One region of the Gorillibacterium sp. sgz306347 genome, then DNA from elsewhere that is predicted to be linked to it. Evidence: riboswitches for the same ligand, from Rfam matches in the RefSeq annotation. Region 1 holds a riboswitch; the other holds the start of a gene.
What was found. A riboswitch is a leader RNA that binds a small molecule or an ion and turns the genes downstream of it on or off. The one in region 1 is predicted to bind thiamine pyrophosphate.
Positions count from the first base shown of each region.

Region 2: another riboswitch for thiamine pyrophosphate. It lies ahead of AC6I6H_RS20390 (thiamine phosphate synthase); the one in region 1 lies ahead of thiC (phosphomethylpyrimidine synthase ThiC).

Region 1 covers NZ_JCAPET010000004.1:93,031-107,292, forward strand. The annotation lists gene AC6I6H_RS04085 (ring-cleaving dioxygenase) at 1-337, shown strand, start outside; gene AC6I6H_RS04090 (hypothetical protein) at 748-1,269, shown strand; gene AC6I6H_RS04095 (hypothetical protein) at 2,377-2,766, opposite strand; gene thiC (phosphomethylpyrimidine synthase ThiC) at 2,887-4,650, opposite strand; TPP riboswitch at 4,760-4,872, opposite strand; gene AC6I6H_RS04105 (glycoside hydrolase family 36 protein) at 4,888-6,690, opposite strand; gene AC6I6H_RS04110 (hypothetical protein) at 6,687-6,860, opposite strand; gene AC6I6H_RS04115 (AraC family transcriptional regulator) at 7,115-8,035, shown strand; gene AC6I6H_RS04120 (ATP-binding cassette domain-containing protein) at 8,135-9,820, opposite strand; gene AC6I6H_RS04125 (radical SAM protein) at 10,184-11,500, opposite strand; gene AC6I6H_RS04130 (LysR family transcriptional regulator) at 11,594-12,454, opposite strand; gene AC6I6H_RS04135 (ABC transporter ATP-binding protein) at 12,610-14,262, shown strand, end outside.
Region 2 covers NZ_JCAPET010000058.1:9,707-23,968, reverse strand. The annotation lists gene AC6I6H_RS20425 (DJ-1/PfpI family protein) at 467-1,078, opposite strand; gene AC6I6H_RS20420 (amidohydrolase) at 1,109-2,809, opposite strand; gene AC6I6H_RS20415 (metal-dependent hydrolase) at 3,013-3,657, shown strand; gene AC6I6H_RS20410 (GNAT family N-acetyltransferase) at 3,847-4,614, opposite strand; gene AC6I6H_RS20405 (TspO/MBR family protein) at 4,787-5,569, shown strand; gene AC6I6H_RS20400 (alpha/beta fold hydrolase) at 5,832-6,731, opposite strand; gene AC6I6H_RS20395 (hypothetical protein) at 6,772-6,939, opposite strand; TPP riboswitch at 7,127-7,227, shown strand; gene AC6I6H_RS20390 (thiamine phosphate synthase) at 7,353-8,045, shown strand; gene thiS (sulfur carrier protein ThiS) at 8,042-8,245, shown strand; gene AC6I6H_RS20380 (ABC transporter ATP-binding protein) at 8,296-9,078, shown strand; gene AC6I6H_RS20375 (ABC transporter permease) at 9,065-10,126, shown strand; gene AC6I6H_RS20370 (ABC transporter substrate-binding protein) at 10,181-11,212, shown strand; gene AC6I6H_RS20365 (thiazole synthase) at 11,232-11,999, shown strand; gene thiH (2-iminoacetate synthase ThiH) at 12,034-13,158, shown strand; gene AC6I6H_RS20355 (hypothetical protein) at 13,251-13,424, opposite strand; gene AC6I6H_RS20350 (SDR family oxidoreductase) at 13,730-14,262, shown strand, end outside.

The DNA.
Region 1 (14,262 bases):
GCCCGCCCGTCTCGGCAGAGGCGGGGTCCATCACGTCGCTTTCCGCGTCGAGGACAAGGAGGAGCTGCTGCAGTGGGAAGATGTACTGAACCGGCACGGGCTGGCGAACTCCGGCTTCGTCGAGCGGCACTACTTCCGGTCGCTTTATTTCCGCGAGCCGAACGGCATCCTGTTTGAGCTCGCGACCGACGGGCCGGGCTTCGACACGGACGAACCGCTTGAACACCTGGGCGAAACGCTGGCGCTTCCGCCCTATCTCGAGCCGCGGCGGGCCGCAATTGAAGCCGGGCTGCGTCCGCTCGATACCTCCCGGCCGTTTGGACGCGAAAACGCTTGACCGTAACGCCGGGGAGGGACCGACTTTTCGCGAGCCACAAGGAACGGCAGCGCCCGGCGGAATAGACCGGCTTCGGGCGGCGATGGAGGGACCGACTCTCCCGGCCGTTTGGACGCGAAAACGCCTGTCCTTAACGACGGAGAGGGACCGACTTTTCGCGAGCCACAAGGAACGGCAGCGCCCGGCGGAATAGACCGGCTTCAGGGCGGCGATGGAGGGACCGGTCTCGAAATAGCAGCGCCGGGGGAACCGGCTTCAGGTCGAGGCCGGATCTGGGAAGGGGGCACCGGGAGGCACCGGGTTGGCTGATATCTGCCAAGTGTGGTACAATCCGGGCACGGCGAGTCCCGCTCCGCCCGGTTCGGGCGAGCGGGCGAAAGCCGAACCATGCAGGAATAACGGAGGCCGACATGCTGTCCTTTGATGAAAAAGTGCGCATTTTTGATTCTTTCCCGCAGCTGGAGCGAAAAAACGTATCGCTTGGCCGCGTGAATTACCATTACGAGGAAAGCGTGCATGAAAAGAAAACGGTCGTTTACCGGCTGCATCCGAATGGCAACGGCTTTGTTTACGCCGGCTTGCTTGAGGGGTATCCGACGGATGAAAAGGGCTTCGTGAACATCCGCGATTATTCGGAGGATGCGCTGCGGGAGCTCGTGGAAGCGTCCATCCGCTCGTTGTCCGAGGGCGGACCGGAACGTCCCGGCCCGGACGGAGGCTCAGGAGTGGGCGGTCATCTGGGGACGAAAGAATCGGTCACGAAAGGCTCGTCCTTGGGCGTCTGGGTGTCCGGTGAAGGCAGCCGTCTGGAGCTGAAGGAAGAAGACGACCTGTGGTACATCTACGCGGGGCTTTCTCTGGAGATGGTGTTTGAAACGCTGGACGAAGCGGAGGAGTATCTGCGCGAAGAGGGGTTCTCGCCCCAAAAATAGCCGCAAGTCCAAAGCCCTCTTCTCTATTCGCAAACGATGGGCAGCCGGGCGGCGGGGTTCTTGGCCGGATTTCAATCCGCCGCCTGCTTCCCTTTTGCTTGGCACCCGCACGGCAAGCAAAACACCCGGAGACCCCGGCTTGTCGGCCAGACAAGCGGGGCCCCCGGGCGTTTGCCGTTTTGATGCAGACGTTTCTTTCATTAAATCCGGCGACGGACCCGAATTCCCAGCGTTAGTGGTCTCCCGCTCGTAGGGCTGGACAGTAAGTGCAGAAAAGCAACTATTTTCCCTAATAACGGCCGTATTCCGCCAAATAGATGCATAAAAGCAATTATTTCTTTCGTTTTCCCTGAATATCGCTTCTTTATCCGAAAATAAGTGCGTTTATGGAATTATTTCGCGATAGAGGCCAAAAACCACGGAAATAAGCTTCGTTTTGCACCTATTTGCATCGCCGTTCCCTGGTGATCGGTCGCTTGCTCGACCCAGCCGCTCGCTTGCTCGACCCGACCGCTCGCCCTGCTCAGCCGCTCGCTTGCTCGGCCCAACCGCTCGCCCTGCTCAGCCGCTCGCTTGCTCCGCCCAACCGCTCGCCTCACCCAGCCGCTCGCTTGCTCCGCCCGACCGCTCGCCTCACCCAGCCGCTCGCTTGCTCGACCCGACCGCTCGCCCTGCTCAGCCGCTCGCTTGCTCGACCCGACCGCTCGCCCTGCTCAGCCGCTCGCTTGCTCCGCCCGACCGCTCGCCTCACCCAGCCGCTCGCTTGCTCGACCCGACCGCTCGCCCTGCTCAGCCGCTCGCTTGCTCGGCCCGACCGCTCGCCCTGCTCAGCCGCTCGCTTGCTCCGCCCAACCGCTCGCCTCACCCAGCCGCTCGCTTGCTCGACCCGACCGCTCGCCTCACCCAGCCGCTCGCTCCTAGACGATCTCCTTCTAAGCCAAAAAAGCCGCTGCAAAAGAATCTAGCAGCGAAGCCAACCGGATTGTCCCAGAGAGAGCTGCCATTCTTCTTGGACGGAGCACGAGTCACTGCCCGCGGAAGCAAACCGGATCGTCCAAGAGAAAACAACCAGCCTTCATGGATGGGGCGTTAGTCATCACCCGATGACTAGCTCTTGATCCGGTTTACCAGGTAAACGGCAATCTGCACGAAAGCTCCCGCGGCGATTCCGAACAGAACGCCTTGAAAGAAGCCGAGCAGGCTGGCCAGGTCCTCCCAGCCGCCGCGGTTGCCTTCCGCGTAGATGTACAGCATCGCCACCCCGCCCAACGTCCCGAGCAGGGTGCCGGCCCAAATCCATTTGGCTCCCGCCCAGGCGGAAACGTGAGCCACCGAGGAAACGACAAATGCCAGAAGCGCAAACCGGAGCGCGAACACCCACTCGAACGGTTCGTCCAGAAGCACGTAACGGTTGATCCAGATAAGCCCGGTAAGCAGCAGCCCGATCCCGACAAACCAGACCAGCCAGCGGGGGCTTCTTTTAGCCGGCAAACGCATGGGCCGCCCTCCTTCCGCGAGAACCTTGCACTCTGCGGTTTATGCCTTTACAAATTATGTTCATCATGAACTTCGTCCATCTCCAGCTTCAGCCGTTTCGGCGATTTCACGTCCATCATATCATAAGCCGCTTTCCTCCAAAAGCCCGCGCGAACGGCGCATGCTGCAAAACTCCGGCCCGCACATGGAGCAGTAAGCTTCCGGGTCCCCGTCTCCCGCCGGCGCCCCGCGGTATTCCATCGCGCGTTCCGGGTCGAGCGACAAGGCGAACTGGTCCTGCCAGCGGAAGTCGAACCGGGCCCGGGACAAGGCGTCGTCCCGCTCGCGGGCACCCGGATGGCCTTTTGCCAGATCCGCGGCGTGAGCCGCAATCTTGTAGGCGATCACGCCCGCACGCACATCCTCCTTGCCGGGGAGCCCCAGATGCTCTTTCGGGGTGACGTAACAGAGCATGGCGGTGCCCAGCCAGCCGATGACCGCCGCCCCGATCGCCGAGGTGATGTGATCGTAGCCGGGCGCGATATCCGTAACGAGCGGTCCCAGCGTGTAGAATGGCGCTTCGTGGCACAGCTTTTGCTGCTTCTCCACGTTTTCGGCGAGGAGGTGCAGCGGGACATGCCCCGGTCCTTCGACAATCACCTGAACGTCATGCGAATGGGCCATGGCCGTCAGCTCGCCCAGCGTCTCCAGCTCGGCGAACTGCGCAGCATCGTTGGCATCCGCCACGGAGCCGGGGCGCAGGCCGTCGCCAAGCGAGACGGCGGCGTCATAACGCGCCAGAATGGTGCAAATCTCATCAAAATGCATGTACAGAAAATTCTCCTCGCCGTGCGCCTGGCACCAGCCGGCCATGATCGCCCCGCCGCGCGAAACGATGCCGGTCACACGCTTTGCGGCCAGCGGAATGTGGTCCCGCAGAACGCCCGCATGGATGGTGAAATAATCGACGCCCTGCTCCGCCTGTTCGATCAGCGTATCGCGGTAAATGTCCCACGTCAGCGCTCCGGCATCCCCCTTCACTTTTTCCAGCGCCTGATAGAGAGGGACTGTTCCGACCGGAACGGGCGCGTTGCGCAAAATCCATTCCCGGGTGGCGTGAATGTCTCCGCCCGTTGAAAGATCCATCACCGTATCCGCTCCCCAGCGGACGGCCCACGCCATTTTGTCCACCTCCTCCTCCATGGAGGAAGCCATCGCCGAGTTGCCGAGATTTGCATTGATTTTCACATGAAAGGCCTGGCCGATGACCATCGGCTCGCATTCCGGGTGATTGATGTTGGCCGGAATTACGGCCCGGCCGGCCGCCACCTCCGTCCGGACGAACTCCGGCTCCACCTGCTCGCGGATGGCGGCAAACATCATTTCCGGGGTAATCTTCCCCTTGCGGGCGTAATGCAGCTGGGTTACGCAGCAGCCCTCTTTCGCCCGCCGGGGTATCACATCGCGCGTGAAATTCGATCCTGTTTGCCCTTCCTCCACAGTCTTCGGCTCTATCCCGGCCGGAGCCGATGCAGCCAATACCCGGTCTCCGGAGTCGGCCGATTGCCGGAATGGGCCTCCCGTTCCAGGGATGTCCAAGCCGTCAACCCATGCGCTTTGCTCCGTATCCTCCCTTTCTTCTATCCATGGTTGCCGGATCGGTTCCAATCCGGAGCGAAAATCGGGACGGCGGGACGGATCGGTGTAAGGCCCGCCCGAGTCATACAGCCGGATCGCAGCCGGGGATGCGTCGGGCGATCCGCTTTTTCCGGAGCACAGCCGGATTTCGCGCATCGGCACCCGGATATCCGGCCTCGGGCCGGTCACATAGATTTTGCGGCCTGCATTCTCTGTCATGTAAGACTTTGCGCCCGCCGGACTGGCGGAGGGGGTGGGGATGAACATGGGTTTTCGCTCCTTTGGCCGGGGCGCCAAACGCAAAAAAGCCGGATCTTCGGGACAAGATCCGGCCGCGGCATGCCTTAACGGGCTGCGCTTCCTGTTCCCGGCTGCGCACGCGCCCACTGAGCTTCCCCACGCTGGTATGAACCAGATCAGGTCCGAAGGGTTAAGAAACGCGCCGTTTCTCTCTCAGCCCAATCTGCTTGGACACCCCTAGCGATTTATGAAATTCTTTTTTTACTATAGGCGATTTCCATTATTTTGTAAATCATATAGTTCCGCCAATCCGGCCGCCGGGAGCTGCAGCGCGTAAACGCCCTCTTCCAGCACAATCTCTTCCTCCCGCACCACGTGACCCCGGCAATCGTATACCCGAAGCGTCTTTCGTCCCGGCCGGACTCCAAAGTCCAGGAGCAGGCGGTTTTGCAGGGTTCCGTTTACCACGGTTACTTTAGCGGGCAGATCGCCGGTTAGGGGAACCGCCATGTCCAGATAAGCGGCGACCACCCACTCCCCGGACGTTTTCGCCAGCACAAGCGGATACAGCAGCTCGGGGTGAAGGGGCTCCAGCCGGCCGTCCAGCAGAACCTCCCGGCGGTCCCGCCAGAAAGCGAGCCAAAACGCCGTCATTTCCAGGTGGTCCGGCGGAATCCGGTCCAGCAGCACCGAAATTTGCGGGACAGAAAAAAGCACGTTGATCAGCTGCAAAGCCGCGTTTTCGGCCGGCTCGCCGGGATGCCACATGATCATATCCGCATGCACCGCCGTACGCCCCGCTAGCAGCCGGATATCGACGGTTCTCATCCGGTTTTGCACGGCGTCGTTCGGACAGTCGCCGGCCCGGAACATGTTGCCGTATTTGCGCATCAACGGCCCGACGTAATTTTGCCGAAACTCGATGAGAATGTCCGGCTTGCGGCTTCGCAGCCGTTCGATCACGTCGCTCAAAAGCCGGTCCACGGCGGCCGGCACGGACACAATGTCGCGGTCCCCGCCGCTTTGGCAGCCGCTTTCCGTTTCCGGCAAATAAAAGCTGTCGACAAAATCCAGCTTGAAGCCGTCCAGGTTCCAATCCTCCAGCGCGGTTTCGTAAAGGCCGATCAAATAGTCCCGCACTTCGGGGTATCGCGGATCCACAATGCCGGCGCCGTGTTCTTCGTTATAATACAGCAGTTTGTCCTTCAACCGGTCCCACGCTTCGCTGTGCCGGCCGATAAAGGGAACGGAGTACCAGAGCAAATACCGGAGTCCCATCGCCTGAACCCGGGCCACGTGCGCTTTCATATCGGGAAGCTTGTCCGGGCTCGGCCGCCAGTCTCCGCAAAACGCATAGCCCCGCGCATTGTCCGAGGTCTGCCAGCCGTCGTCCACGATGACCGCTTTGCAGCCGATAGCGGCTGCGCGCTCGCACTGCTCCTCGATTCCTTCCGGCGTCAGCCGCTGATGAAAGCTGTACCAGGTCGAATACATCGGCTCCCGGGCGGTCTCGGGCACGGGGGCCGGACGGCAGCCGGGCAGCCCCTCCCACCACTCGCCTGTTTCGCGCAGGGCGTCATAGTAAGGGATTCCGCGCGTATCCAGCCGCAGCTCCGCTTCGTAACGGGAAAGCGGCGAAGCCGGCTCGTCAAACAGGGTCACCGAGCAATGAAACGAAGCCGATTCTTCGTTCACGCCCGCATGGAGGCGCACCGGATTCAGCACGTCCGAAAAAGCGAACGTCAGCCGGTTTCGCCCCGACTGGCTGAAGAGGCAGGCAACCGGCGCCGATGAGGTGGATTTGGAGGTGAAGCCGCCCCACCAGTCGGGGATCAGGGCCCGGCTGCGCTCCGCCGTCGGGTGCCACAGCCCCTGGACGTCCACAATCGGATGGCTCCAGCGGAGCCGGACGACCGGCGGGGCCGCCGGAGCATCCGATTCGGCAGCCATTCGCACCCGAACGATCCAGATTCCGCCGGCCGTCTCCTCCGATGCTAGCGACAGTTGGAATTCTGAAGGCCCGCTTTCCGCCTCCACGCGATGAACACCCGCTTGCACGGTAATCATGCCCGTCCGCCTCCTTTGAACGCGGCCGCTTTTTCCGCCGCCCCCCAAGAATCCTTGCCTTCCTTCAGCAAAATGCCGCTGCCCTGCGCCTGCATGAAGCCGCCTTCCGTCTCCGTGCCCGTCCGGCTTTCGCTTGGACCGATCAAACCGCTCTTTTGTGGACCTGCCATCGTTCTCTGCTCCTTTTTGGTCTGCCCGGGGTTTGCCCCGGTATGATTCCTCCGGACGCAGCCGGCCTTTAGCCGCTGCCGCCCGCTCCGTCCCGGAGGTTCCGCTGTCTGCTTTTACTCTAAGGGCTGGACCAAACAGACGACAGGGAGAATTGTGTTTACTTTTGGGAGGTTTGTGTTACGATTTGCTTATCATAAGGGAAAGAGCGGGAATCGACGTGTAAAATTGTGTTCAAAACGGGAGGCGCGCTTCTATGGAAGAGGGACTGTTTGTCGAGCATTTTCTGAGCAACCGGCTGGACAAGGGCATCCGGCTTTTTTACTGCGGCCGCCAGCAATGCGCCCCCTATCATTCGTATGGGACGGCGATGCGGGACCACTTTGTGCTTCACTTCATTGTGCGGGGCAAGGGCACGCTGATCGTTCCCGGCGGCCGTTTTACGCTCGGGGCGGGGGACAGCTTCTGTCTGTTTCCCCATACGCCGGTTTATTATGAAGCCGATGCAGAAGACCCGTGGGCGTATTACTGGGCGGGGTTTGAAGGCGGCTGGGCCGCGAACGCGCTGCGGCTCGCCTCCATTACGCGCGAAAGTCCGATCCGGTCCGGCACCGGACCAAACGAAACGCGGCGGCGGTTGTTTGCCCGCCTCGTAAAAAGCACGGAGGCGAACACCGCCGCCTCCGAGCTGGACGGCGCCGGGCTGCTGCTTCGCCTGTTGGCCGGCTACCTGGAGGAAGCCGCCTTGCCGGGCGAACGCTACGCCTGGCGCGGCGGGCCTGCCGTCTCTGCGGCCAGGGCGACGGGCAGCAGTCCTGCTGCCCCGGACCACCGCGCAACCGGCGAGGATTGGGCCGTGCGGCAGGCGCTGGAGTACATCCGCGCCAATTACCAACGGAAGCTGACCATCCCGATGCTGGCCCGCCATGTCGGTCTGGAGCGCGCTTACTTTACCAAACGCTTCCGGCGGCATACCGGCGTATCGCCGTACGAGTTCCTGCTCCACTACCGGATGGAGCAGGCCGTGCGCCTGCTCGTCCATACTGATCAGCCCGTGCAGACCATCGCCGCCTCCACCGGCTTCGAAGACCCTTCCTACTTTGCCAAGGTGTTTGCCAAACGAATGGGCTCGGCGCCGTCCGATTTCCGGCTACGTGGGTCTGGTTTGCCGAAATAGAACGCAGCTGAAAAACAGTAAAGCATACAAAAAAACACCCGCTTTGTTGTGAAAAGCCGGCGTTTGGAACCATTAATGTACTTTTTTAAGAATTCAGCTTCATAATATGGCGGCAGGTTCTATTTGACCTGCAGCTAAAGAGACTGGGATAAGCATCCCTTGCCTCGCTTCGTATACTTCATCACAAATGACATGCGCATTTTTATCATGGGTAATCAGGATGATGATCTTGTCCTCTTTTATTGTCCGCAAATAGTCAAGAAATCGATCTGTGCTCCGGGCATCCAGTGCAGATGTAGGCTCGTCAAAAATCATAACTTCCGGATTTTTCAACAATACGCGCATAATCGCCAGCTTTTGCTTTTCTCCCCCAGATAAGTTGGAACTGCCTTCTTGGACCGGCGTTTGCAGCCCTTCCGGAAGTCCTTCGATCAACCCTTTGAGGTTTAGCAAATCGAGAAATTCGTCAAGTTTTTCTGAATCAGAATCCATATCTTCTTCCAAATATAAATTAAACCGGATTGTATCCTGCAGTAAGGCCGGTTCCTGCTCGGCCACTCCGATCAATCGCGACCGCGTTTGTTTCATGTCCAGAGTTTTGATGTTCCGTTCTTGGAAAAACACTTCTCCGCCATACTGCGTCATAAACATGCCCGTCAAAACCTGGTACAAGGTGCTTTTTCCCGATCCATTCGCCCCGACTATGCCGTACATTTTCCCTTTTTCGACATGAAATGTCAACTCCTGCAAAACGGTTTTGCCGCCGTAGGCGAAAGACAACGAAGATACGCGGATGCGGTCGATTTCCTCTACCGTCTCCGATCCGTTGGGCTCTACGGGAAGCTGAAGAACCTCTTCCAATCTATGAAGGGAAACTTTGTTGTCCTGAAACGATTTGCCCAAGTTAAAAAAGTAACGGGCTGAATTGATAAGCATCCCGAAATAACTGAAAAACATGGTAAACATACCGATCGTAAATTGTCCCCGGATGATAAAGATTCCGCCAATGATAAATAAAACTATCTGAGCCATTGTCATCACGATTGAGTCCAGCCCCGAAAATAAATAGGAAACCCGCTGATTGGTCATCACGCTCGACAGAAGACCGGAAAACCGTTGGTCGAGCCGCCTCTGAAACTGGCGTTCCACTGCATGCAGCCGGATAAACTTCAGGTGCTGCAATTGTTCATAGAGACTGGAAAAAAAGTGATTTTGCTGTTCCATGTAGTTCATCCGAGTGCGATAGATCGGTTTCTTGAAAATCTGATACAAGGCTACATAAAGCAGCAAAAACGCCAGAAGGATACCCGTTAGCGGGCCGTTGAGCCGGAACATGATAACAGTCGGAACAAGCAAGGTTAGAACATTTACGAGCAGATTCTGCAGCAAGGTGACACTAAAGATAATCACCATGTTGGAATCATTGTTTACTCTTTGACTCAAATATACGGGATCATTTCCTTGAATATAAGACAAAGGAGCGTTTTGCACATGGCGGATCATGTTACGGTTAAGAGCAAAGCCCAACCGGCTCTGGACGTTCACATAGATCATCTGATTGACGTATCCAAGCACAATCGTGCTCAGACCGATGCCTGCATAAATCGCGCAGTAAGTATACAGATAAGATAAGCTTTTTCGGGTAACCAAATTGTCGATAAAATTACCGGTTATATAAGGACCCAGAATCGATAACCCACTCAAAAGAAGCGACACCGAAACATAAAGGGACAGCGTCCATTTATATTTCATGAGGTAGGGTTTGCAAAAACGAAGAATGTCCACGGTTTCACCACCCTTAAATGGAGAGATGGGCGGGAAAATCCCGCCCAACCAGTCTTATCAGAAAAGCATACCCGCACAAGTACATCAATTAAAAAAACTCACTTTTTAAATGCTCTTTATCAAAGCGGGCTTATTCCGGGTTTACCCGGAGCGCAAATCGATTGCGTGGAGCATTGGGCCACGCAAATAGGGAAATTAGGGTGACACTCTACGGTATACGTAGCGCTATTGTTACACGTACAGCTCTGAGAACAACCTGCCAGGGGCAAAGGCTTGCTAAGCATCAGTTCCATAACGACACACCTCCATTTGGATGGATATGATACATGCACTTGTGCGGAAATGCACGATAAGCTTAGTGCTTTAAACGCTCACTTCTGTTCGCTCATTTTGCTGCTGCTTGATGTGTTGAGTAATAGAGGAAAGGTAATCCTTCAAAACATATTTGTATTCCGAACAATTGTCGGCCGAACGGTTCAGTCTTTTAAACGGGCAACCGCCCATACATAAGGGTAAAACCTTGCAAGTAGAACAGCCTTCCTCCGTAGTGGGATCAAACAACATATAATCCATATAAAGAGGACTCGTCGTATTCATGCCAGCACCTACGTTGCCCACACAGCGTTCCTGAATCCCTATATCGGACCAGCATTTGTACAAGCCGCCATCTGCGTCCACCACGTAAGAATTTAAAAAGTCGGCGCCGCAAAAATTCGCTATCCGCCGGGGAAACCGATTTATAATGCGTTCATTTTGCAGCGAGCGAACATACGAGTATTCTAGCCGATAAAAATCATGTGAATCCAAACATGCCTGATTGGTATAGGTTTCGTTGCTGTTCTCCACCTTCCCCATATACGGAAACACATGCTCGTCCAATCCCAACTCCTTCAAATGAACGTTTAATTGGTTAGCGGAATCCATGTTTTCCTTGTCGACGTTAATCCGGAGCGCTGTAGGCGGCAGAAGATCTTTACCTGCCTGCAAATTTTGCATGATTTGGTCGAATGTTGGTTGATTCCCGACGAGCGGCCTTCTCACATCATGTGCTTCTTTCATCCCGTCAACCGTCACCTGAAGCTGAGAAATTTGAAGCTCTCTGACTTTATCCAGATTTTCGCGTGACAACAGATAGCCGTTGGTAACCATATTGGAGTAATAGGACACGTGATTTTCTTCACATATTTCCATAAAGGAACGGGTTAACCGTTCAACAATCTCCAATGCCATTAACGGTTCTCCGCCATACCAGGCAATATTGAGGCTTTGGATCCCGGGAGCATGTCTGCGAACAAACGCGATTAATTGATCCTGCACCTCTTCGCTCATATAGGTGGTCCGGATGCTGTCTTTTTCATAGCAGTATACACAACGGAAGTTGCAATCCGAGGTGGGCGCTATGGTTAGACTCAGCGTATTCGACAGATAACGGTGGGCCAACATTTCAAAACGAAGCTGCTGCAGCTCATCCACCCGGTCGTCCACTAGAAAAGCCTGCGCGCGGAGCGCTTGCAGAAACTCTCCATCTTCGATTGGTTTTCCCGTTTTGCAGAAATCCATGAAGATTTGGTACTTCTCTACTTCGAGAAGAGCCAACGAATTGGTAAAGGCATTGTAAGCAATCATCTTTGCCTCATCATGCTCGTATGGGAAAAAGAAGTTGTAGCGCGACGGCTTCATCTAACCCCTCCTTAAAAAATGATATTCTTAGCGTTTATACTATTATTTGGTAGTTTACTATAGTTCTTCCCATAGAGCAATCATTAATTTTTCTTAAAACCAGTCAATAAACTTCCTTGCCAGCGACGACAGATACCGGTCCTTCATCCAGATGGCCGCCAGTCTGGTTCGCAAGGCTTCGCTGTTGATCGGTTTGCGGATAAGGTTTTTCATGGTCAAGAGCTCAGTGGCGGATTGCGGCACTATGCCGATGCCGAGGCCCGAATCGGCCCACTGCAAGGTGGTGCGGGCATCGTCGTTTTTGCATAGAATCGTCGGCTCAAACCCAGCGCGCAGGCATTCGTCGCGAACCAGCTGTTCAAACCGGCGGTACAGCACAAGCGGCTTGTCGCGGAGTTCGGTTACGTCCACCGAATCGGCCTCCGGCTTCCAATCGTTATCGGCTGTCATGACAACCGTCATCGGTTCCGCCTCCAGGTATTTGTGGCCGAGGTCCGGCGCGGAAAACGGGGTGCGGACAATGCCGACCTCGACGATCCCTTTGGCGAGCAGGTCGATGATCCGGAACGTGTTGCCCTCGTGAATTTCAAACCGGACGCCGGAATAAGCCCGGTGAAAGCTGGAAAGCCTTTGTTTGACCAGAACGCCGCCGGACGAGGATACCGTGCCGATGGAGAGCGTTCCGTTCAGCCCTCTTCCGGTGTCCGCCACTTCCCGGGCGGTTGAATCGGCCAGCTCCAGAATCTGCCGGGCCCGGTTCACCAGAAGTTGCCCCGCTTCGGTCAAGCGGACGCTGCGGGGGCCGCGCTCGACGAGCTGGACGCCGAGCTCCTCCTCCAGCAGCTTGAGCTGCTGGCTGAGAGGGGGCTGCGCCATCTGCAGCTTTTTGGCGGCGGAGGTAATTTGTCCTTCCTCTGCGATGGCGAGAAAATACTTCAATTGACGTATGTCCATCTAATCCTCCCTGTATGCGATAGGTTTTTGCTATGGCAAGCAGACGAATCCAATATTTTTAATATGGGAAAGAGTATGCCATAATCATAACCGGTACATCCGGGAAGTCAAACGAGTGTTTTTCCCTTGAATTCAGTAAAAAGTTGGTGATGGTTTTGTTTAAATTGGCGTCCTTTTTGCGGGCTTACCGGAAGGAAAGCCTAGTCGGCCCGCTGTTTAAGCTGTTCGAAGCGATTCTGGAGCTTCTTCTGCCTACGATCGTAGCTCTTATTATCAATAACGGCGTCGGAAAAGAAGATACCGGCTACGTCCTGCGGATGGGCGGCCTTATGCTCGCTATGTCCGTGCTCGGCTTCGCCTGCTCGATGGTCTGCCAGTATTACGCGGCCCGGGCTTCGCAAGGGTTCGGCACTACGCTCCGCAATCATCTGTTCCGTCATATTTCTTCGCTGTCTTACGCCGAACTAGACAAGTTCGGGACACCGTCCCTGATCAACCGCATTACGAACGACGTGAATCAGCTTCAGCTGGCGGTCGCCATGCTGATCCGGCTGGTTATCCGGGCGCCGTTCATCTGCATCGGGGCGATTGTGATGGCCATGCTGCTGGATTTCCGGCTGTCGCTGATTTTGCTTGCGGCTACACCGATCTTCGGCATTATTCTTTATTTCATCATTTCCCGCTCCGCGCCGCTCTACCGCAGCTACCAGCGCAAGCTGGACCGGCTGGCACAGGTGCTCGGCGAGAATTTGTCCGGCGTCCGGGTCATCCGCGCGTTTGCCAAAAGCCGCGAAGAACAGCGCCGGTTCCGCGAAACCTCCGACGACATTGCGGGCACCGCAGTCCGCGTCGGCCGGATATCCGCGCTGCTGAACCCGCTGACGTCCTTTTTTGTGAACGCCGCGATCATCGTGATTTTGTGGGTCGGCGGCATTCACATTGACAACGGCTCGCTTACGCAAGGGGAGATTATCGCGTTCATCAACTACATCACGCAAATTCTTCTGGCCCTGATCGTGGTGTCTAATCTGGTCATTATCTTTACGCGCGCCTCCTCTTCCGCAGGCCGGGTCAACGAGGTGCTGGCAGCCGTCAGCTCCGTGCCGGATGCGGCCGGCCATCCGCAGGGTTCGGACGCCGGCGCGCTCCGGGAAGCCGGCGTTCCGGCCGCCGCGCCTCACGCAGCTGCGCCAACGCCCGGCCGGCCGGCGGCGGGCCAACCGGGGGCCGCTGCGCCGGCCATCTCGTTCCAACGCGTCTTCTTTGGCTACAGCGAGACAGGGGACCGGGCCCTCACGGACATTTCCGTTTCCATCGGCTCCGGTGAAACGGTGGGCATTATCGGGGGCACCGGCTCGGGCAAGTCCACCTTTGTCAACCTGATTCCCCGTTTTTACGATGCGACGGAGGGCGAAGTCCTGGTGAACGGCATCCGCGTGAAGGATTACCCGCTCCGCGAGCTTCGGGAGAAAATTGCCGTCGTGCCGCAAAAAGCGGTGCTCTTCAGCGGAACGGTCGCGGAAAACATCCGGTATGGCAACATTGCAGCCTCCGATGAAGAGGTGGAGCGGGCGGCGCGGATCGCACAGGCGCATGAATTCATCTCCGCGCTTCCCGGCGGCTACGGGACGCAGGTCGCACGCGGCGGCCAAAACCTGTCCGGCGGACAGAAGCAGCGTCTGACCATCGCCCGCGCCGTCGCGGCCAAGCCGGACATTCTGATTCTCGACGATGCGTCCAGCGCGCTCGATTTTGCCACGGACGCCGCCCTTCGCAAGGCGCTCCGGAAATCCAGCCGGGGCATGACC
Region 2 (14,262 bases), on a different contig from region 1:
CGTCCAAGTCCCATCCACGAAGGATGTCTTTTTTGACGTCCCGGCTTGCTTGTCTTGCCGTTCTTTTAGCAAAAGCTTCTTGGTTCGGAACCAAGCGGCGGGGATGAAGGGCGGGGATGAAGCGGTTGGGCCGCAAGCAAACGATACCCAGGCAACGGTGATGTGAATAAGTGCAGAGCGGCACTTATTTCCCATGCTATCCCGCTCCTATTGCGAATAGTAGCATATACGCACTTATTTCTTTAAAAAGAAGCGATTTTCAGAGAAAACCGGAGAAATAATTGCCTTTTTGCATCTATTCAGCTAAAAGTGGCGGATTAGGGCAAGATTAGTTGCTTTTATGCACCTACTGCCCATCCCTAAGAGCAAAAGGCACCCGAGATAGTAGGGGGTTCGGGTCTTAACCGCCCGTGTGCCGGCGGACGACCCTAAACTGCTTTTTCCAAACTACGATATCGGATGGGGCTTAGCTTCCGGGTCGCTCCGACGTCTCCCAGCGTCCCTCGTATTCCATGTGATCCGCCGCCGCCAGCGCCGCCTCCCGGCCGAACAGCCGGGCCACAACGTGCAGCGACAGGTCGATGCCGGCGGAAATGCCGGCCGATGTCACGAGGCTGCCGTTGTCGGTATAGCGCGCTCTTTCTTCCACGCTCGCGCTCTCGGGAACCGTTTCGCGCAGCAGGCCGTACGCCGAATGGTGCGTGGTCACGCGCTTGCCCGCAAGCAGCCCGGCCTTGGCCAGCAGAAGGGCGCCCGTGCATACGGACATGACGATTTCCGCCGCCGGAGCGGTTTTTTCGATCCAGCTGACGAGCTCGCGCCGGTGCATTTCCCGCCGGGTTCCCTTCCCGCCTGGAACAACCAGAATATCGGGCGGCGGACAGTCCTCCAGCGTATAAGCCGGATTGACGCCAAGACCTCCCCGCGCCCGCACCGGCTGACCGGTTTCGGCCACGGTATAGACTCGAAAACGCGCCCCGTCCAGCCCCGCTACCGAAAACACCTCAAACGGTCCGCAAAAATCCAGCACTTCCACCTCGTCGAAAATCAGCACCGCAACATTGCGTGTCCGGCTCACAGCAATCCCCCCCTGCATTTTTGGCTTCCATCAGCTTCGGTAGGCAATTTCTCCGTTGACTACGGTCATCGTTGCCGCCGCTTCCGGCAGCCGCTCGGAGTCTCCGAACGGATTGCGGTCGACCACCGTAAAATCGGCGGCATAACCTGGCGCAAGCGAGCCCCGGAAATTCGCTTCGCCCGCCGCCAGCGCGCTTCCTCGCGTGAACAGGCCGACGGCCTCTTCCGCGGACAGCTTTTCGCCGGGCAGGTAGCCTTCGTGCGTCTCGCCCGGCTTGCGGCGCGCGATGGCCGCATACAGGCCGAGGAACGGGTTCAGCGGCTCGATCGGCGCGTCACTGCCCCCGGCACACGGAATGCCTGCCGCAAGCAGCTTGCGCCACGCGTAGCCGTACTCCGCCCGCTCCGGCCCCAGCCGCTCCATGACCCAGGGGAAATCGCTGGTCACAAAATGCGGCTGGATGTCCGCCGCAAGCGGAAGGGCGCGCATGCGCGCAAGCAGCTCGGGCCGCAGCACCACCGCGTGGATCAGCCGGTCCGGGAGCGGCTTTGCGGCCATCCCCGCGTCCGGACGAGCGGATGCCGGAGCGCCGGGCGAAGCCTTGCCGCCGGGAAACAAGCCGGCAGGCGGGCTGGCGGCGGACAGCGCGCGTCCGCCGGACGCGGCGAGCGGGTGCGCTTCCATCGCCCGCAGGGTCAAATCCGCCGCCTCGTCCCCGATCGCGTGGACGGCAACCGGAAAGCCGAGCCGGCGAGCGTCGGCCACAAGGACGTCAAGCGCCTCCTCCGAATGGATGGCGATGCCCCGGCTGCCCGGGTCATCGTGATACGGCTCGGCGAGAAGCGCCGTGCGCCCGCCCAGCACCCCGTCGGCGAAAATCTTGGCGCCGCCGATACCGAGCCAGGCGTTCCCCGCCCCGCCGGAAAGGCCGAGCGCCGCAGCTTCCTCCAAAAACGGATAATACAGCAGCTGGTGCGTCCGGAGCCGAATCCCTTCCTCATGAAGCTCCCGGTAAATGCGCAGCATCGTGTCCACGCTTCCCAGGTAACGAAGATCGTCCGTATGGACCGCCGTCAGGCCAAGGCGGAGCGCATCCAGACAGGCGCGGCGGATGGTGTCTTTCCGGGCCGTGTAATCCGGCTCGGGAAGCACATCCTGAAAAGGCGCGGCCGCATCCTCGTAGATTCGCCCCGTCAGCCGTCCGCTCGCGTCCCGCCCGTACGCGCCGGACGCCGGATCGGGCGTCGACGCCGTCACGCCGGCCCGGCGAAACGCCTCCGAGTTGCCGAGATAGGAATGGAAGCAGACCCGGGTCAACAGGACCGGATGGCGGTCCGTGACGGCGTCCAGCTCTTCCATGGTCGGTGCCACAGCGGGACGGAAGGCGTTCTCGTTCCAGTTCTGGCCGAGAATCCATTCGCCTGGCGGCGTCGCTTCCGCGCGCTCGCGCAAAAGACGCAGCATGTCTTCCTTGGAATTTGCTGCGGTGAAATCAAGCGCCGCCAGCTTCATGCCGTGCATGGAAAGGTGCATGTGGCTGTCCGCCAGTCCCGGCAGCACCCAACCGCCCTCCCAGTCTACGGTTTCAAACGGTTTCCCGGCGGCCTGAAGCCGTACATCCGCCTCCTCGCCCGCCGCCCGGATCACGCCGTCTTCAACGTAAACCGCCAGCTTCCGTTCGCCGGAAGCTCCGAGCGCCTGCCTTCCGTTTATGAACAAAATCTTCCTCATTTCCCGCACGCTCCTTCCTTTTTCCCTTTGCCTTGCATTTTCCGTTTTCACCGCAAGGATTGCAAGTGCCGCCTGATTTCACTTATTCCGCTCGTCTTCCGCTTTTCTTTTCCGGGCTCAGTCTGGTTGCCTCTCGCCGCAAAAGACTTGTATAATGGCAAAACAAACATATGTTTGCATCACGAATCCGCATCGGAGGTCTTATGAAAGGTTCGACCCATCTGGCCATCGGCGCCGTTATCGGCGTGACGCTGGCCGCCGCTTATCCGCTGTCCTGGCCCGCTTCCGCCCTGTACCCGGCCGTCGCCTGCTTCTCCGCGCTTGCCTCGGACCTCGACGGCCCCGGGACGCTGAGCTCGCGCGTGGACAAGCTGTCCCGCCTGCTGTCCCGTCTCCTGCCCGGCGCGGGACTCGCGGCCGCCGCATACGCTGCGGTCCTATACTTCGCGTATGGCCGCTTCTCGCCCGCATGGACCCTTGGCGCGGCAATCGCTCTGCTGCTCGGCCTCGTGGTGCGCGAGGGAACCCTCCGCAACGCGCTGGTCAGCGTGATCGGCGTGGCCCTCCTGTACGCCGGCTGGCGCCAAAACGCCCCCTGGCTCATGGGCCTCGGCGCTTTCGTCGTCTGGGTGCCCTGGCTGAAGCACCGGGGGCTCAGCCATACCTTATGGGCGCTGATCGCCTGGAGCCTGATCGGCAAAAACCTGGAGCAGCAGCTCGGCATTCCCGGTCTTGCCGCCGCCGCAGGCCTGGGGTACGCCTCCCATCTTGTGGCTGACACCCTCACGCCAAGCGGGGTCAAATGGCTGTACCCCCTCGGCAAAAAATCGTTCAAAATCCGCCTGTAACCGCGATCGCAAAACCGGCATCCCCGGTGTTCGCGAAGTCCTCCGCAGCCAGTTCCCTTTGCAAAGTCCTCCGCAGCCAGTTCACAAGGTACGCCACTGGCGGCCGGCGTTTGCCCCAAGCTAAAAGCCGGGTCCGAGCGGCTTGGCGGCCGGCCCGGCGCAAAACGCCGGTCTCCCCGCCGGTGGTCCTCAGCAGCCGGAGGGACACGGCTTCCGGCTCTGCACCCGGTACCACTGCTTGTACAGCCCGGCGAAGCCCAGCTTGGCATACAGCCGCAGGGCGGGCTCATTGTCCTCCAGCACCTGGAGGTAAACCTCCTCCGCCCCCTCCTGCTTTGCATCGCCCAGCAGATGCAGGACGAGCGACTCCCCGTACCCGCGCCGGCGCTGCGCCGGGTCCGTCACAATGTCAAACAGCCCGGCCCGTTTGTCCTGGACAACGGCCAGCCCGCAGGCGACCGTCCGTCCTTCCTCCTTCAGCTCCGCGAAGCGGCAGGCAAGCGGGTGGCTGCCGAACATCCGGCGGATCGTCTCACGGTGCATTTCCTGCCGGGGACTGAGCGCGCAAAAGGCATCCAGCCACTCTTCCGTAAGCCCGCCCGAGAAATGGATGCCGTCATGCGCGGGCTCGGGCAGCTCCCCGAGCCGCAGCCTCTGGATGCTTACCGGCTCGACCACCGCATAACCCCGCTCCGCCAGCAGGGCATCAAGCCCCTCCGGCTCCGCCGCTTCCGTCATCTGAAAGACGGCCGCCTGCCCCTTTGCCGCGTAAAAGGCTTCGGCATAGGCCGCCTTTTCCTCCAGCGGAAGGCGGGACGGATAATGGGGCAGCACGCTGTTGGCCCGTTTCGTATAGCCGTCCGCCAGCCGCAGCACCCAACCGTCGTAATGCACCGTGTGCAGGGAAGGCCAAGCGTTGGCCGCCCATTCCTGATAATCGCGGATCGTCTTGTTCATGCTTCGTTCCCCTCCGTCTCTCCTTGTGCCGCCGGCGGCGCCTCAAGTTCCAGCGGCGCCCCCGTCCGCGATAAAATTAACCATCCGGTAAATTTTTTGGGCTTCGGCGTTCTTTTTCCTCCGGGAGAGGGTAAAAATAAGAACAAGCTCATACCCGGAGGTGTCCAACCACATGAACCGACCGCTTTTCCGCTGGCTGAATCCCGTGCTTTACGTTGCCGTTTTAATCGTCAATTACTTGTCCAACGCCCTTCCCTTTTACGGGCGCACGACCGGTGAAATTTCAGACAAGTTCCATACGCACATCACGCCGGCCGGATACGTGTTCGGCATCTGGGCGCTGATTTATGTTCTCCTGGGCGTTTTTATGGTGTATCAGGCATTGCCCGCGTCGCAAAACAAGGAGATCGTCCGGAAAACCGACGGCTGGTTCGCGTTGACCTGCGTGTTCAACATCATCTGGCTGTTCCTGTGGCATGCCGAGGATTTGGTCTGGTCGACCATCGTCATCGCGCTGCTTTTGATCAGCCTGATGGCGATTTATGTAAACGTGCGCTCGCTCTCCCGCTCTTCAACCGTGGGAGAACGCTGGTTTGTCCGCCTGCCGTTCAGCATCTATCTGGGCTGGATCAGCGTCGCCACGATCGTCAACATCACGATCCTTCTCATGGAAAGCGATTGGAACGGCTTCGGCCTGTCCTCCCAAACCTGGGCCGTGCTGCTTATGGCCGTCGCGCTCGGACTGGCGCTATGGATCGGCTGGCGGTACAAGGACATCCCGTTTATGCTTGTCTTTGTCTGGGCGTTTATCGGCATTGCCGTCGAGCAGCGGAATTACCCCTTCGTTATGTGGACGGCGCTCGTGTTCGCGGCGTTTCTGGTGTTCTTTATCGTCCTGCGATTGTTTAACCGGAACGGGGGACGCACTGGGGCAAAACCCGCCCGCGTGCGCTGACAAAAGCGGCCGGGCCGCCTCCCGTCCGGATACGCGCCGGAGGAAAGGCGGCCCACCGCGGCTTCAAGCGCAAGCGACCTCTCTCTTCACGCCCGCCGCCGCCCGATTTACCGCATCCGCGTTGCGCCGACCAGCACCGCCATGACGACCAGGGCGGGCAGCAGGTCGGCGGCGCGGACTTTTTGGATTTCCGGCAAGTTTAACCCCACCCGATGATCAGGATGCCACCGGAGCCCGAGGCCGGGCGTGAGCACCAGCGCGGTCATGCCGTCCTTCCGTTTTCATTATTCATCTGATCCAAAAAAGCCTTAACGGTTTCTCCCGCTTCTTTTGGCATTTGCATCCAAACATAAGCATGAATAGAGCCGGGTATATTTTTTATTTCGAATTTGGACACCATGGAGCTGAATGCCTTCAAACTATGCCTGATTCCTTCATTATTCCGTTCCTCTTCGCTAGGGAGGAACAAGATCGGGCACTGTACTCTTGAATAATAGTTTTCAAATGCAACCTCCCAATATTTCTGAATATATTCCGATCTCACATGATTCTGATAGTGGCTGACAATCGTTCCTTCCTCTGTCTCGACCATGGTGCTCTCGAGAAAGGATGCGACGTGCTTGTTCCAGACACCTTGCTTTACGAAACCCTCTTTTGCCTCGGCAAGATATTCCTCCCGCGAATCGGCTTTCGGAATTTTACGCTCCGATAGTTGAACGCGCATCATACCTTTTTCCCGCTCGATCTCTTCCTCGCTGCCATTAAATAACCCGAATTCTCCGAACTCATTGTATAATGCGCCCTCGCAAACCAATGATGCAACTTTCTCCGGGTGGGAGGCTGCCAGGCATAGCCCAACCTCCGCCCCCATTGAGCTGCCTACAACATGACAGACGTCGATCTTTAGTGCCAGAAGCAGAAGATACACATCGTTCGCCATATCTTCAATATGATAGCCCGTCTCCGGTTTATCCGACTTTCCATGTCCGCGCAGATCGGGCGCTACAATCCGGTACGACTTGGAGAAAAGAGGCAGTATCCCGTCCCACATGTTCAACGTACCGCCGCTGAAGTGAAGGAACAGGATGACAGGCTTAGACTCAGTTGAATATCTTACATTTAACTGAATAGAGTTTTCCAATGTTATCCGCTTCTCGATCATCCGTTAAGACTCCTTATTATGTAGTAATAACCGAACCTTCTCATCCAAAGAGTTGCCGCTGCTTACGATACGGCTCCCCGCTTTTGATCGCCAAGGACAAGCCGATGACGCACGTAAAAAGGCCGCCCGCGTGCAGCATGTTCTGGTGCATGCTTTCCTTCGTTTTGGGAATCACCCGCCCGATCAAGCCGGATGATTGCCGCCGCATTTACCGCCGTCCCCCATAACGCCATGTGCCGTTCCCGCCTTCCGCTGTGCAATTTTTCCCATCATTGTACTTGTTTTACGGACGGGCCGCCAGAACATTTTTGCAAAAAAACGGGTTGCCGCCGTTCATTTTTGTGTTAAGATGGGGAGGAATTCCAACCGGCGCGTTTAACCGCGCCGCTGCGCAGCATTCACACTGGGGGGGCCGCAAGGCTGAGATGGACGAACGTCCGGACCCTTTGAACCTGATCCGGGTCATACCGGCGGAGGGAAGTGGGAACGAATGACGGCGTCCGTCCGGGGCCTTTTTACCGGTTTTCCCGTGGCGATTCCGTTCGATTCTTTCGACCGCTCCTCTGCCGGAGCGGTCTTTTTGCGTTTGCCGAAGCCGTGCGAAAGGAGAAAGCGATAAAGATGGTTTATCCCGAGCTTCACTGGATTCTGAACGCCCCCTTTCCGCACCCGCAGCTGGCGGCGGACGCGCAGGTATTTGTCGATTTCATCCACCTGCGGGACAAAACCGCCTCCGCCCGCGAGCTTCTCGGCTATGCCGAACGGCTGCTTGCGGCCGGTCTGCCGCCGGAGAAGCTGGTCGTCAACGACCGGATTGACGCCGCCCTGCTGGCCGGAGCCGGAGGCGTGCAGCTGGCCTGGCACAGCCTGCCCCCCGCGGCGGTCAAGCCGCGATGGCCGTTCCTGCGGGTCGGCCGCTCCGTGCATTCGCCCGAGGAAGCCGAGGAAGCGGCGGCGGCGGGCGCGGACTACGCGCTGTACGGCCACGTGTTTCCGACCGCCTCCAAGCCCGGCCTCCCGGGGCGCGGGCTCGCCGGACTCGCGGAAACGGTCCGCCGCTGCCGCATCCCGGTCATCGCGCTCGGCGGCATCCGCCCGGAGCATGCGAAGGAAGTGCTGGCGGCGGGCGCAGCGGGCTTTGCCCTCCTGTCCGGGATCGGCGCGGCGGACGACCCCGTCCGCGCAGCGCGCCGCTACCGGGAGGCGGCGGACCGCGCCGCTCTCGCCGGAAGCGGAAGCCCGGCGGGCGATGCCGCCGGGCTTCCGCCGGAAAGCAAAAAGCCTTCCGGCGGCGGGGGAGGTGAGCGGAAATGAAAGTGAACGTGAACGGCCGGACCCTGGAGCTGGACGAGTCCTGCCGGACGCTGGCGGATTTGCTGGAGCAGCCCGAATGGAAGGGCCGGAAGCTCGTGGCGGAGCTGAACGGCGAAATCCGGCTGGCGGACAGCTACGCGTCCTCGCGGCTCGCCGAGGGCGACCGCATTGAGCTGGTGCATTTTGTCGGCGGCGGCTGAGCTGCGCTTTGGTTAAAGCGCAATCCGGCTCCCCCGGAAAGGAGAAACCCATGAACCAACACCCTGCCATGCTCGCGGTTCGCGGGCTGGAGTACCGCTATCCCGGCGAACCGGGTCCCCCGCTCTTCGCCGGCTTTGGCCTGACCGCCCGGGAAGGCGAGCTGGTCGCCCTGATCGGCCCGAGCGGCTGCGGCAAAAGCACACTGCTGAAGCTCGTCGCCGGGCTGCTGGAGCCGGATGCGGGCGAAATCCGGCTCTCGCGTTCCGCGCCGCTCGCCGCCGCGGAACGGATCGGCCGGTCCGCCTATATGCCGCAAAAGGATCTGCTGCTCCCCTGGCGCACCGTGCTGCAAAATGCGATGCTCGCGGGCGAGGCAGCCGGCCAAAGCGGTCCCGCGCTTGTGCGCGAAGCGGAGGAAGGCTTGCGCCGCTTCGGCCTGGCGCAGTGGCGGGACGCTTACCCCGCCACGCTGTCCGGCGGCATGCGGCAGCGGGTCGCTTTCCTGCGCACGGTGCTGGCCGGGAAGCCGCTCCTGCTGCTTGACGAGCCGTTCGGCGCGCTGGACGCGATGACCAGGCGGAGCATGCACGTCTGGCTGCTTTCCCTCTGGGAAAGCCTGGGCCGGACCGTGCTTCTGGTCACGCACGATCTGGAGGAAGCGCTGCTGCTCGCCGACCGGATCGTCTGTCTGCCGCGCCCCGGCACGGGAAGGCCGCCCGCGGAAGTGGCGGTGCCTTTGGCGCGGCCCCGCCGTCCGGAGCAAATTTACGAGCCGGCTTTTCTGGAGCTGCGCCGGAGACTGGAGGGTGAGCTTGCCGATGACGAAGCCTGACGAACCGGCGAACGCACGCTCCGCGCTCCCGCCGGACGCCGCACGGCCCGACGCGCAGCGCAGGCCGGACACCGCACAGCCGGACGCGCCGCACGCCCAAAGCCGCGACTCCGCACAGGGGCCGGTCTTCGCACGGCCCGGCGCGCAGCGCAGGCCGGACACTCCGCTGCCGAACGCCGCACGAAGGCCGGACGCCGCCAAAGCCCGGATCGGAAGCGGCGCAGCGCCGGGGGCTAGGCTCGGCTCCGGCGCACTGTGGCCCCTTTTGGCGGCCGCCGTCCTGCTGGCCGTCTGGGAAGCGGTCTGCCGCGCCGGCGCGGTTCCTGCTTACATCCTGCCCGCCCCGAGCGCCGTTGCCGCCGCGCTGTGGCGCTACCGGGAGCCGCTGTTCGCCGTCCACCTGCCCCGCACCCTGCTGGAGGCGGGAGCCGGCTTTCTGCTCTCGGCCGCCGCCGGAGCCTCGCTTGCGGCGCTCATGCATCTGCGGCCCCGCTTCGGCCGGGCAGTTTATCCGCTGCTGATCGCCAGCCAGACGATCCCGCTGATCGCCCTCTCTCCCTTGTTCATGCTGTGGTTCGGCTACGGCTTGTGGAGCAAGGTCGCCGTCACCTTCCTGCTGGCGTTCTTTCCGGTGACGGTGAGCACCTACGACGGCCTCGCGCAGGGGGAAAAGGAATACGGCGAGCTGCTTCGCTCAATGGGCGCGAGCCGCTGGTTCGTTTTTCGCCGGGCCCAGCTTCCGATGGCGCTCCCGCCTTTTTTCACCGGGGTCAAAATGGCGCTTGTCTTCAGCGTCGTGGGAGCGACCATCGGAGAATGGCTCGGCGCCGATTCCGGGCTCGGCTATTTCAGCCGCCGGATGGCCGGAACGATGAAGGCCGACGGCCTGTTCGCCGCCGTGCTGCTGCTTTCCCTGCTTGGCCTGGCTCTTTTTCTGCTCGCGTCACTGCTGGAGCGCCGGCTGCTGCCCTGGACGCAGGGCCGAACCGGCCCCTTGCGGCGCAGCCCGTCGCGGCGCAGCCGAAGCTGGCGCCCGTTCCGCTTTTAGGAAAGTCGCGCGCCGTTTCCCCACCATCCTTGATCCGAAAGAAGGGATTTTCCTTTGACCCGTACCAACCGACCGAACGCTTTCCGCCGCAGGCGCCGTCAAGCCGCCCTGCTGCTCGTTCCGGCTCTGCTGCTGGCGCTGTCCGCCTGCGGCTCCGGCAAAAATGCCGCAGACGGCGATACGCAGAAGCTCCGCCTGATGCTGGACTGGTACCCCAATGCCGTTCATACCTTTTTGTACGCCGCACTGGACCAAGGCTATTTCACCGACGAAGGGCTTGACGTGGAGATCGTCATGCCCGCCGAGACGAACGATCCGCTCAAAATGACCGCCGCCGGCAACGTGGACCTTTCGCTCACCTACGAGCCGCAGCTTTTGCTCGCCCGGGCGGAGGACATCGACGTGGTGGCGCTCGCTTCCGTCGTCCGCCACCCGCTCAACGTCCTGCTGACCAAGACGGACAGCGGCATCGAAACGCCGAAGGATCTGGCCGGCAAAACCGTCGGCTTCCCTTCCATTCCGCTCAACGAAGCGCTGGTGCGCACAGCCGTCGAAGCCGACGGAGGCGATCCCGGTGCCGTCAAGCTGACGGACATCGGCTGGGACCTCGTCCCCGCGCTCGGGGCGGACAAGGTGGACGCGATCAGCGGCGGCTTTTTGAACCACGAGAAGCTGATGCTGGCGAAGGAAGGCTACTCCGTCCGCGCCGTCGACTATACCGCATTCGGCGTGCCCGACTATTCCGAGCTGGTGCTGGCCGCAAGCGCCAAAACCGCGGAAACGCGCAAGGACGCCCTGCAAAAGTTCTGGCGCGCCGCAAGCAAAGGCTTCGCCTACACCAAAGAGCATCCCGAGGATGCGCTTCGGATTTTGCTTGACAAACAGGAAGAAAGCGCCCCGCTGGACGCCGATCTGGAAAAAGAAAGCCTGTCGCTGCTGCTGCCCCTGATGGAGGACGAAGGAGCCGCATTCGGCGCGCTGAAGCCCGCATCCTGGACAGCAACGGCGGATTGGCTGCGGAAGGAAGGCATGCTGGAGCGGGAACTCGATCCCGCCCAAGCCCTGGCTCCGATTGCCGGGGAGTAACCGAAAGGAGGCGAGGGCCGTGTACGACCCTTTTGTTATCGGAGGAAAAACGCTGGAGAGCCGGCTCTTCATCGGAACCGGAAAATACAGCCGCAACACCCTGATCCCGGAGGTGGTGGAGCGCTCGGGTGCGGAGGTGATCACCGTCGCGCTGCGGCGGGTCGATCCCGAGGCCGGGGAGGAAAACATCCTGACCCATATTCCCGGGCGGATGACGCTGCTGCCCAATACATCGGGCGCGCGGACGGCGGAGGAAGCCGTCCGCATCGCCCGGCTGGCCAAGGCGGCCGGCATGGGCAACTGGATCAAGATTGAAGTGATCCAGGATCAGAAGCACCTGCTGCCGGACAACCTGGAGACGCTTCGCGCGACGGATGTTTTGGCCCGGGAAGGCTTTGTGGTTTTGCCGTACATGAGCCCCGACCTGTCCGCCGCCCTGCGGATGCGGGACGCGGGCGCGGCGGCCGTCATGCCGCTTGGCTCGCCGATCGGCAGCAACCGGGGGATTCGCACCCGGGAGCTGGTGAGCATTCTGATCGACGAGCTGGATGTCCCCGTCATCGTGGACGCCGGGATCGGAAAGCCGTCCGAAGCGGCCGAAGCGATGGAAATGGGCGCGGCGGCGGTGCTGCTCAACACCGCGATCGCCACCGCCCGCGACCCGCTCGGCATGGCCGAAGCGTTCCGCGAGGCGGTGCGCGCCGGCCGGCTGGCCTATCTGTCCGGGCTCGGTCCCGTTTCCCGGCAGGCCGCCGCTTCCTCGCCGCTGACCGGCTTTCTCGATTAAGCTCCACCCTTCATCCTGAAAGGAGAGTCGCCTCATGAGTTTTTACGACACCTTGGAACGGCTGGAGCGGGAGTACCCCGAGTACCCGTTCCGGCTCCGGGAATTCAGCACGGACGATGTGCGCCGGGCAATTTCCCGCGCTCGCCCGGACGAGCGCGACCTGCTTGCCCTGCTTTCGCCCGCCGCCGAACCGATGCTGGAGGAGATGGCCGTCCGGGCGCAGGAGCTGACGCGGGCCCGGTTCGGGCATACGATGCAGCTGTTCACCCCGCTCTATGCCGCCGATTACTGCGTCAACCGCTGCACGTACTGCAGCTTCAGCGCCGAATTCCAGTACCCGCGCAGGAAGCTCGGCATGGAAGAGCTGGCGCGGGAGGCGGAGGCCGTGGCGGCGACCGGGCTGAAGCATGTGCTCCTTCTGACCGGCGATTCCCGGCGGGAGACGCCGGTTTCCTACCTCACCGACTGCATCCGGACCCTGCGCCGGTATTTCTCTTCCATCGGGCTGGAGGTGTATCCGCTGGAAACCGGCGAATACCGGGAAACGGTCCGGGCCGGAGCGGACAGCCTGACGCTTTATCAGGAGGTGTACCGCCGGGAAGCGTACCGGAATCTTCACCTCAAGGGACCGAAGCGGAATTTCCGCAGCCGGCTGGACGGTCCCGAACGGGGCTGCGAGGCGGGCTTCCGCGCCGTGCAAATCGGCGCGCTGCTCGGCCTTGACGACTGGCGGCGGGACGCCTTCTTTACCGCCATGCATGCGCGGTATCTGGAGGAGCGCTACCCCGACGTGGAAATCGGCCTGTCCGCGCCCCGCTTCCGCCCCTTTCTCGGCGGCCAGAGCCCGCTAAGCCCGGTGTCCGACAAAAACCTGGTGCAGGCGATCCTGGCCTACCGGCTGTTTCTGCCGGGCGCGGGCATTACGCTGTCCACCCGGGAACGGCCGGAGCTGCGCGACCGGCTGATTCACCTCGGCGTCACCCGAATGTCGGCCGGGGTGTCCACCGAAGTCGGCGGGCACACGGAAGGCGGCGGGACCCCCCAGTTCGAAATTTCGGACGAGCGCAGCGTCGCCGAAATCCGGCGGATGCTGCTCCAAAGCGGCCTTCAGCCGGTATTCAAGGATTGGGACATTCTCTCCGATCCGCTTTACGCCTGAATTTGTCCAATCCCGCCTCGCGCAAAAAACGGCACCCCGCCCCGGGTGCCGTTTTTTGTCCTGCGCCGTGCCCTTAGCGGGACCGGTCAAGGTTACGCCTTGCTGTCGTGCAGCTCATGCGCATTTTGGTGGAATTGTTTGATCACACGCTGCAAGGACTGTTTGTCCTGCCCGCTTAACCCTTTGCTGTTCTGCTGCAGGATCATTTCCTGCATTTTTCGTCTCAACATTTCCGAACGGCGTTCAAGCAGCTGGTGGTGCGTCAAAATACTCCACTCCCCTTTTGGTTTCTCGTCTCTTTTTACGCTAGTTCCCATTATAAAACGGATGAAAGAAGGATGAAAACGCAGCGATCCGCCGTATGCCCCCTTTTCCGCGCATTTTTGACGATTTACGGGAAACAGGCGGGGCGAAAGAAACGTTTTTCGGCGTTTTTCTTCGCTTTACTTCTTTAAAGCGTCTTCTCAGTCCATTCTCAATAGGCACTCTTCGCAAATTCGCCCATACAATGGAGCATCGCGCATTTCGTGCCGCACCCCTTCGGGAGTGCATAAAAGGAGGACGCTACAGCATGTCCAAAACGGATTTGCCTTACCCGGTTTACCCTTATTACAGCAAAGAAACGGTTTGCGAGGAAGCCCCGCTCCCTTTCCCTCCCCAGCACCAGCAGCGGCAGCCGGGAATGGAATACCTGATGAACCCGCGGCCGATTTTCGATAATCCCGGTTACACCGGAAGCGGCAAGCTGGCCGGAAAAACCGCGCTCGTCACCGGCGGCGACAGCGGCATCGGACGTGCGGCAGCCGTCGCTTTCGCCAAGGAAGGTGCCGGCGTCGCGATCGCTTATCTGGACGAAGCGCGGGACGCGGCGGAGACGAAAGCGTATATCGAAGGGCTCGGCGGGCGCTGCCTGCTTATTCAGACCGATTTAAGAAGCCGGGAAGCTTGCTTTGACGCGGTAAAACGGACCGTGAAAGCCTTTGGCCGCCTTGATGTGCTCGTTAACAACCACGCCGTGCAATTTGTCAGGCGCAGCATTCTCGACGTGACGGAGGAGCAGCTTTATCTGACGTTTCAAACCAATATTTTCTCCTACTTTTTTCT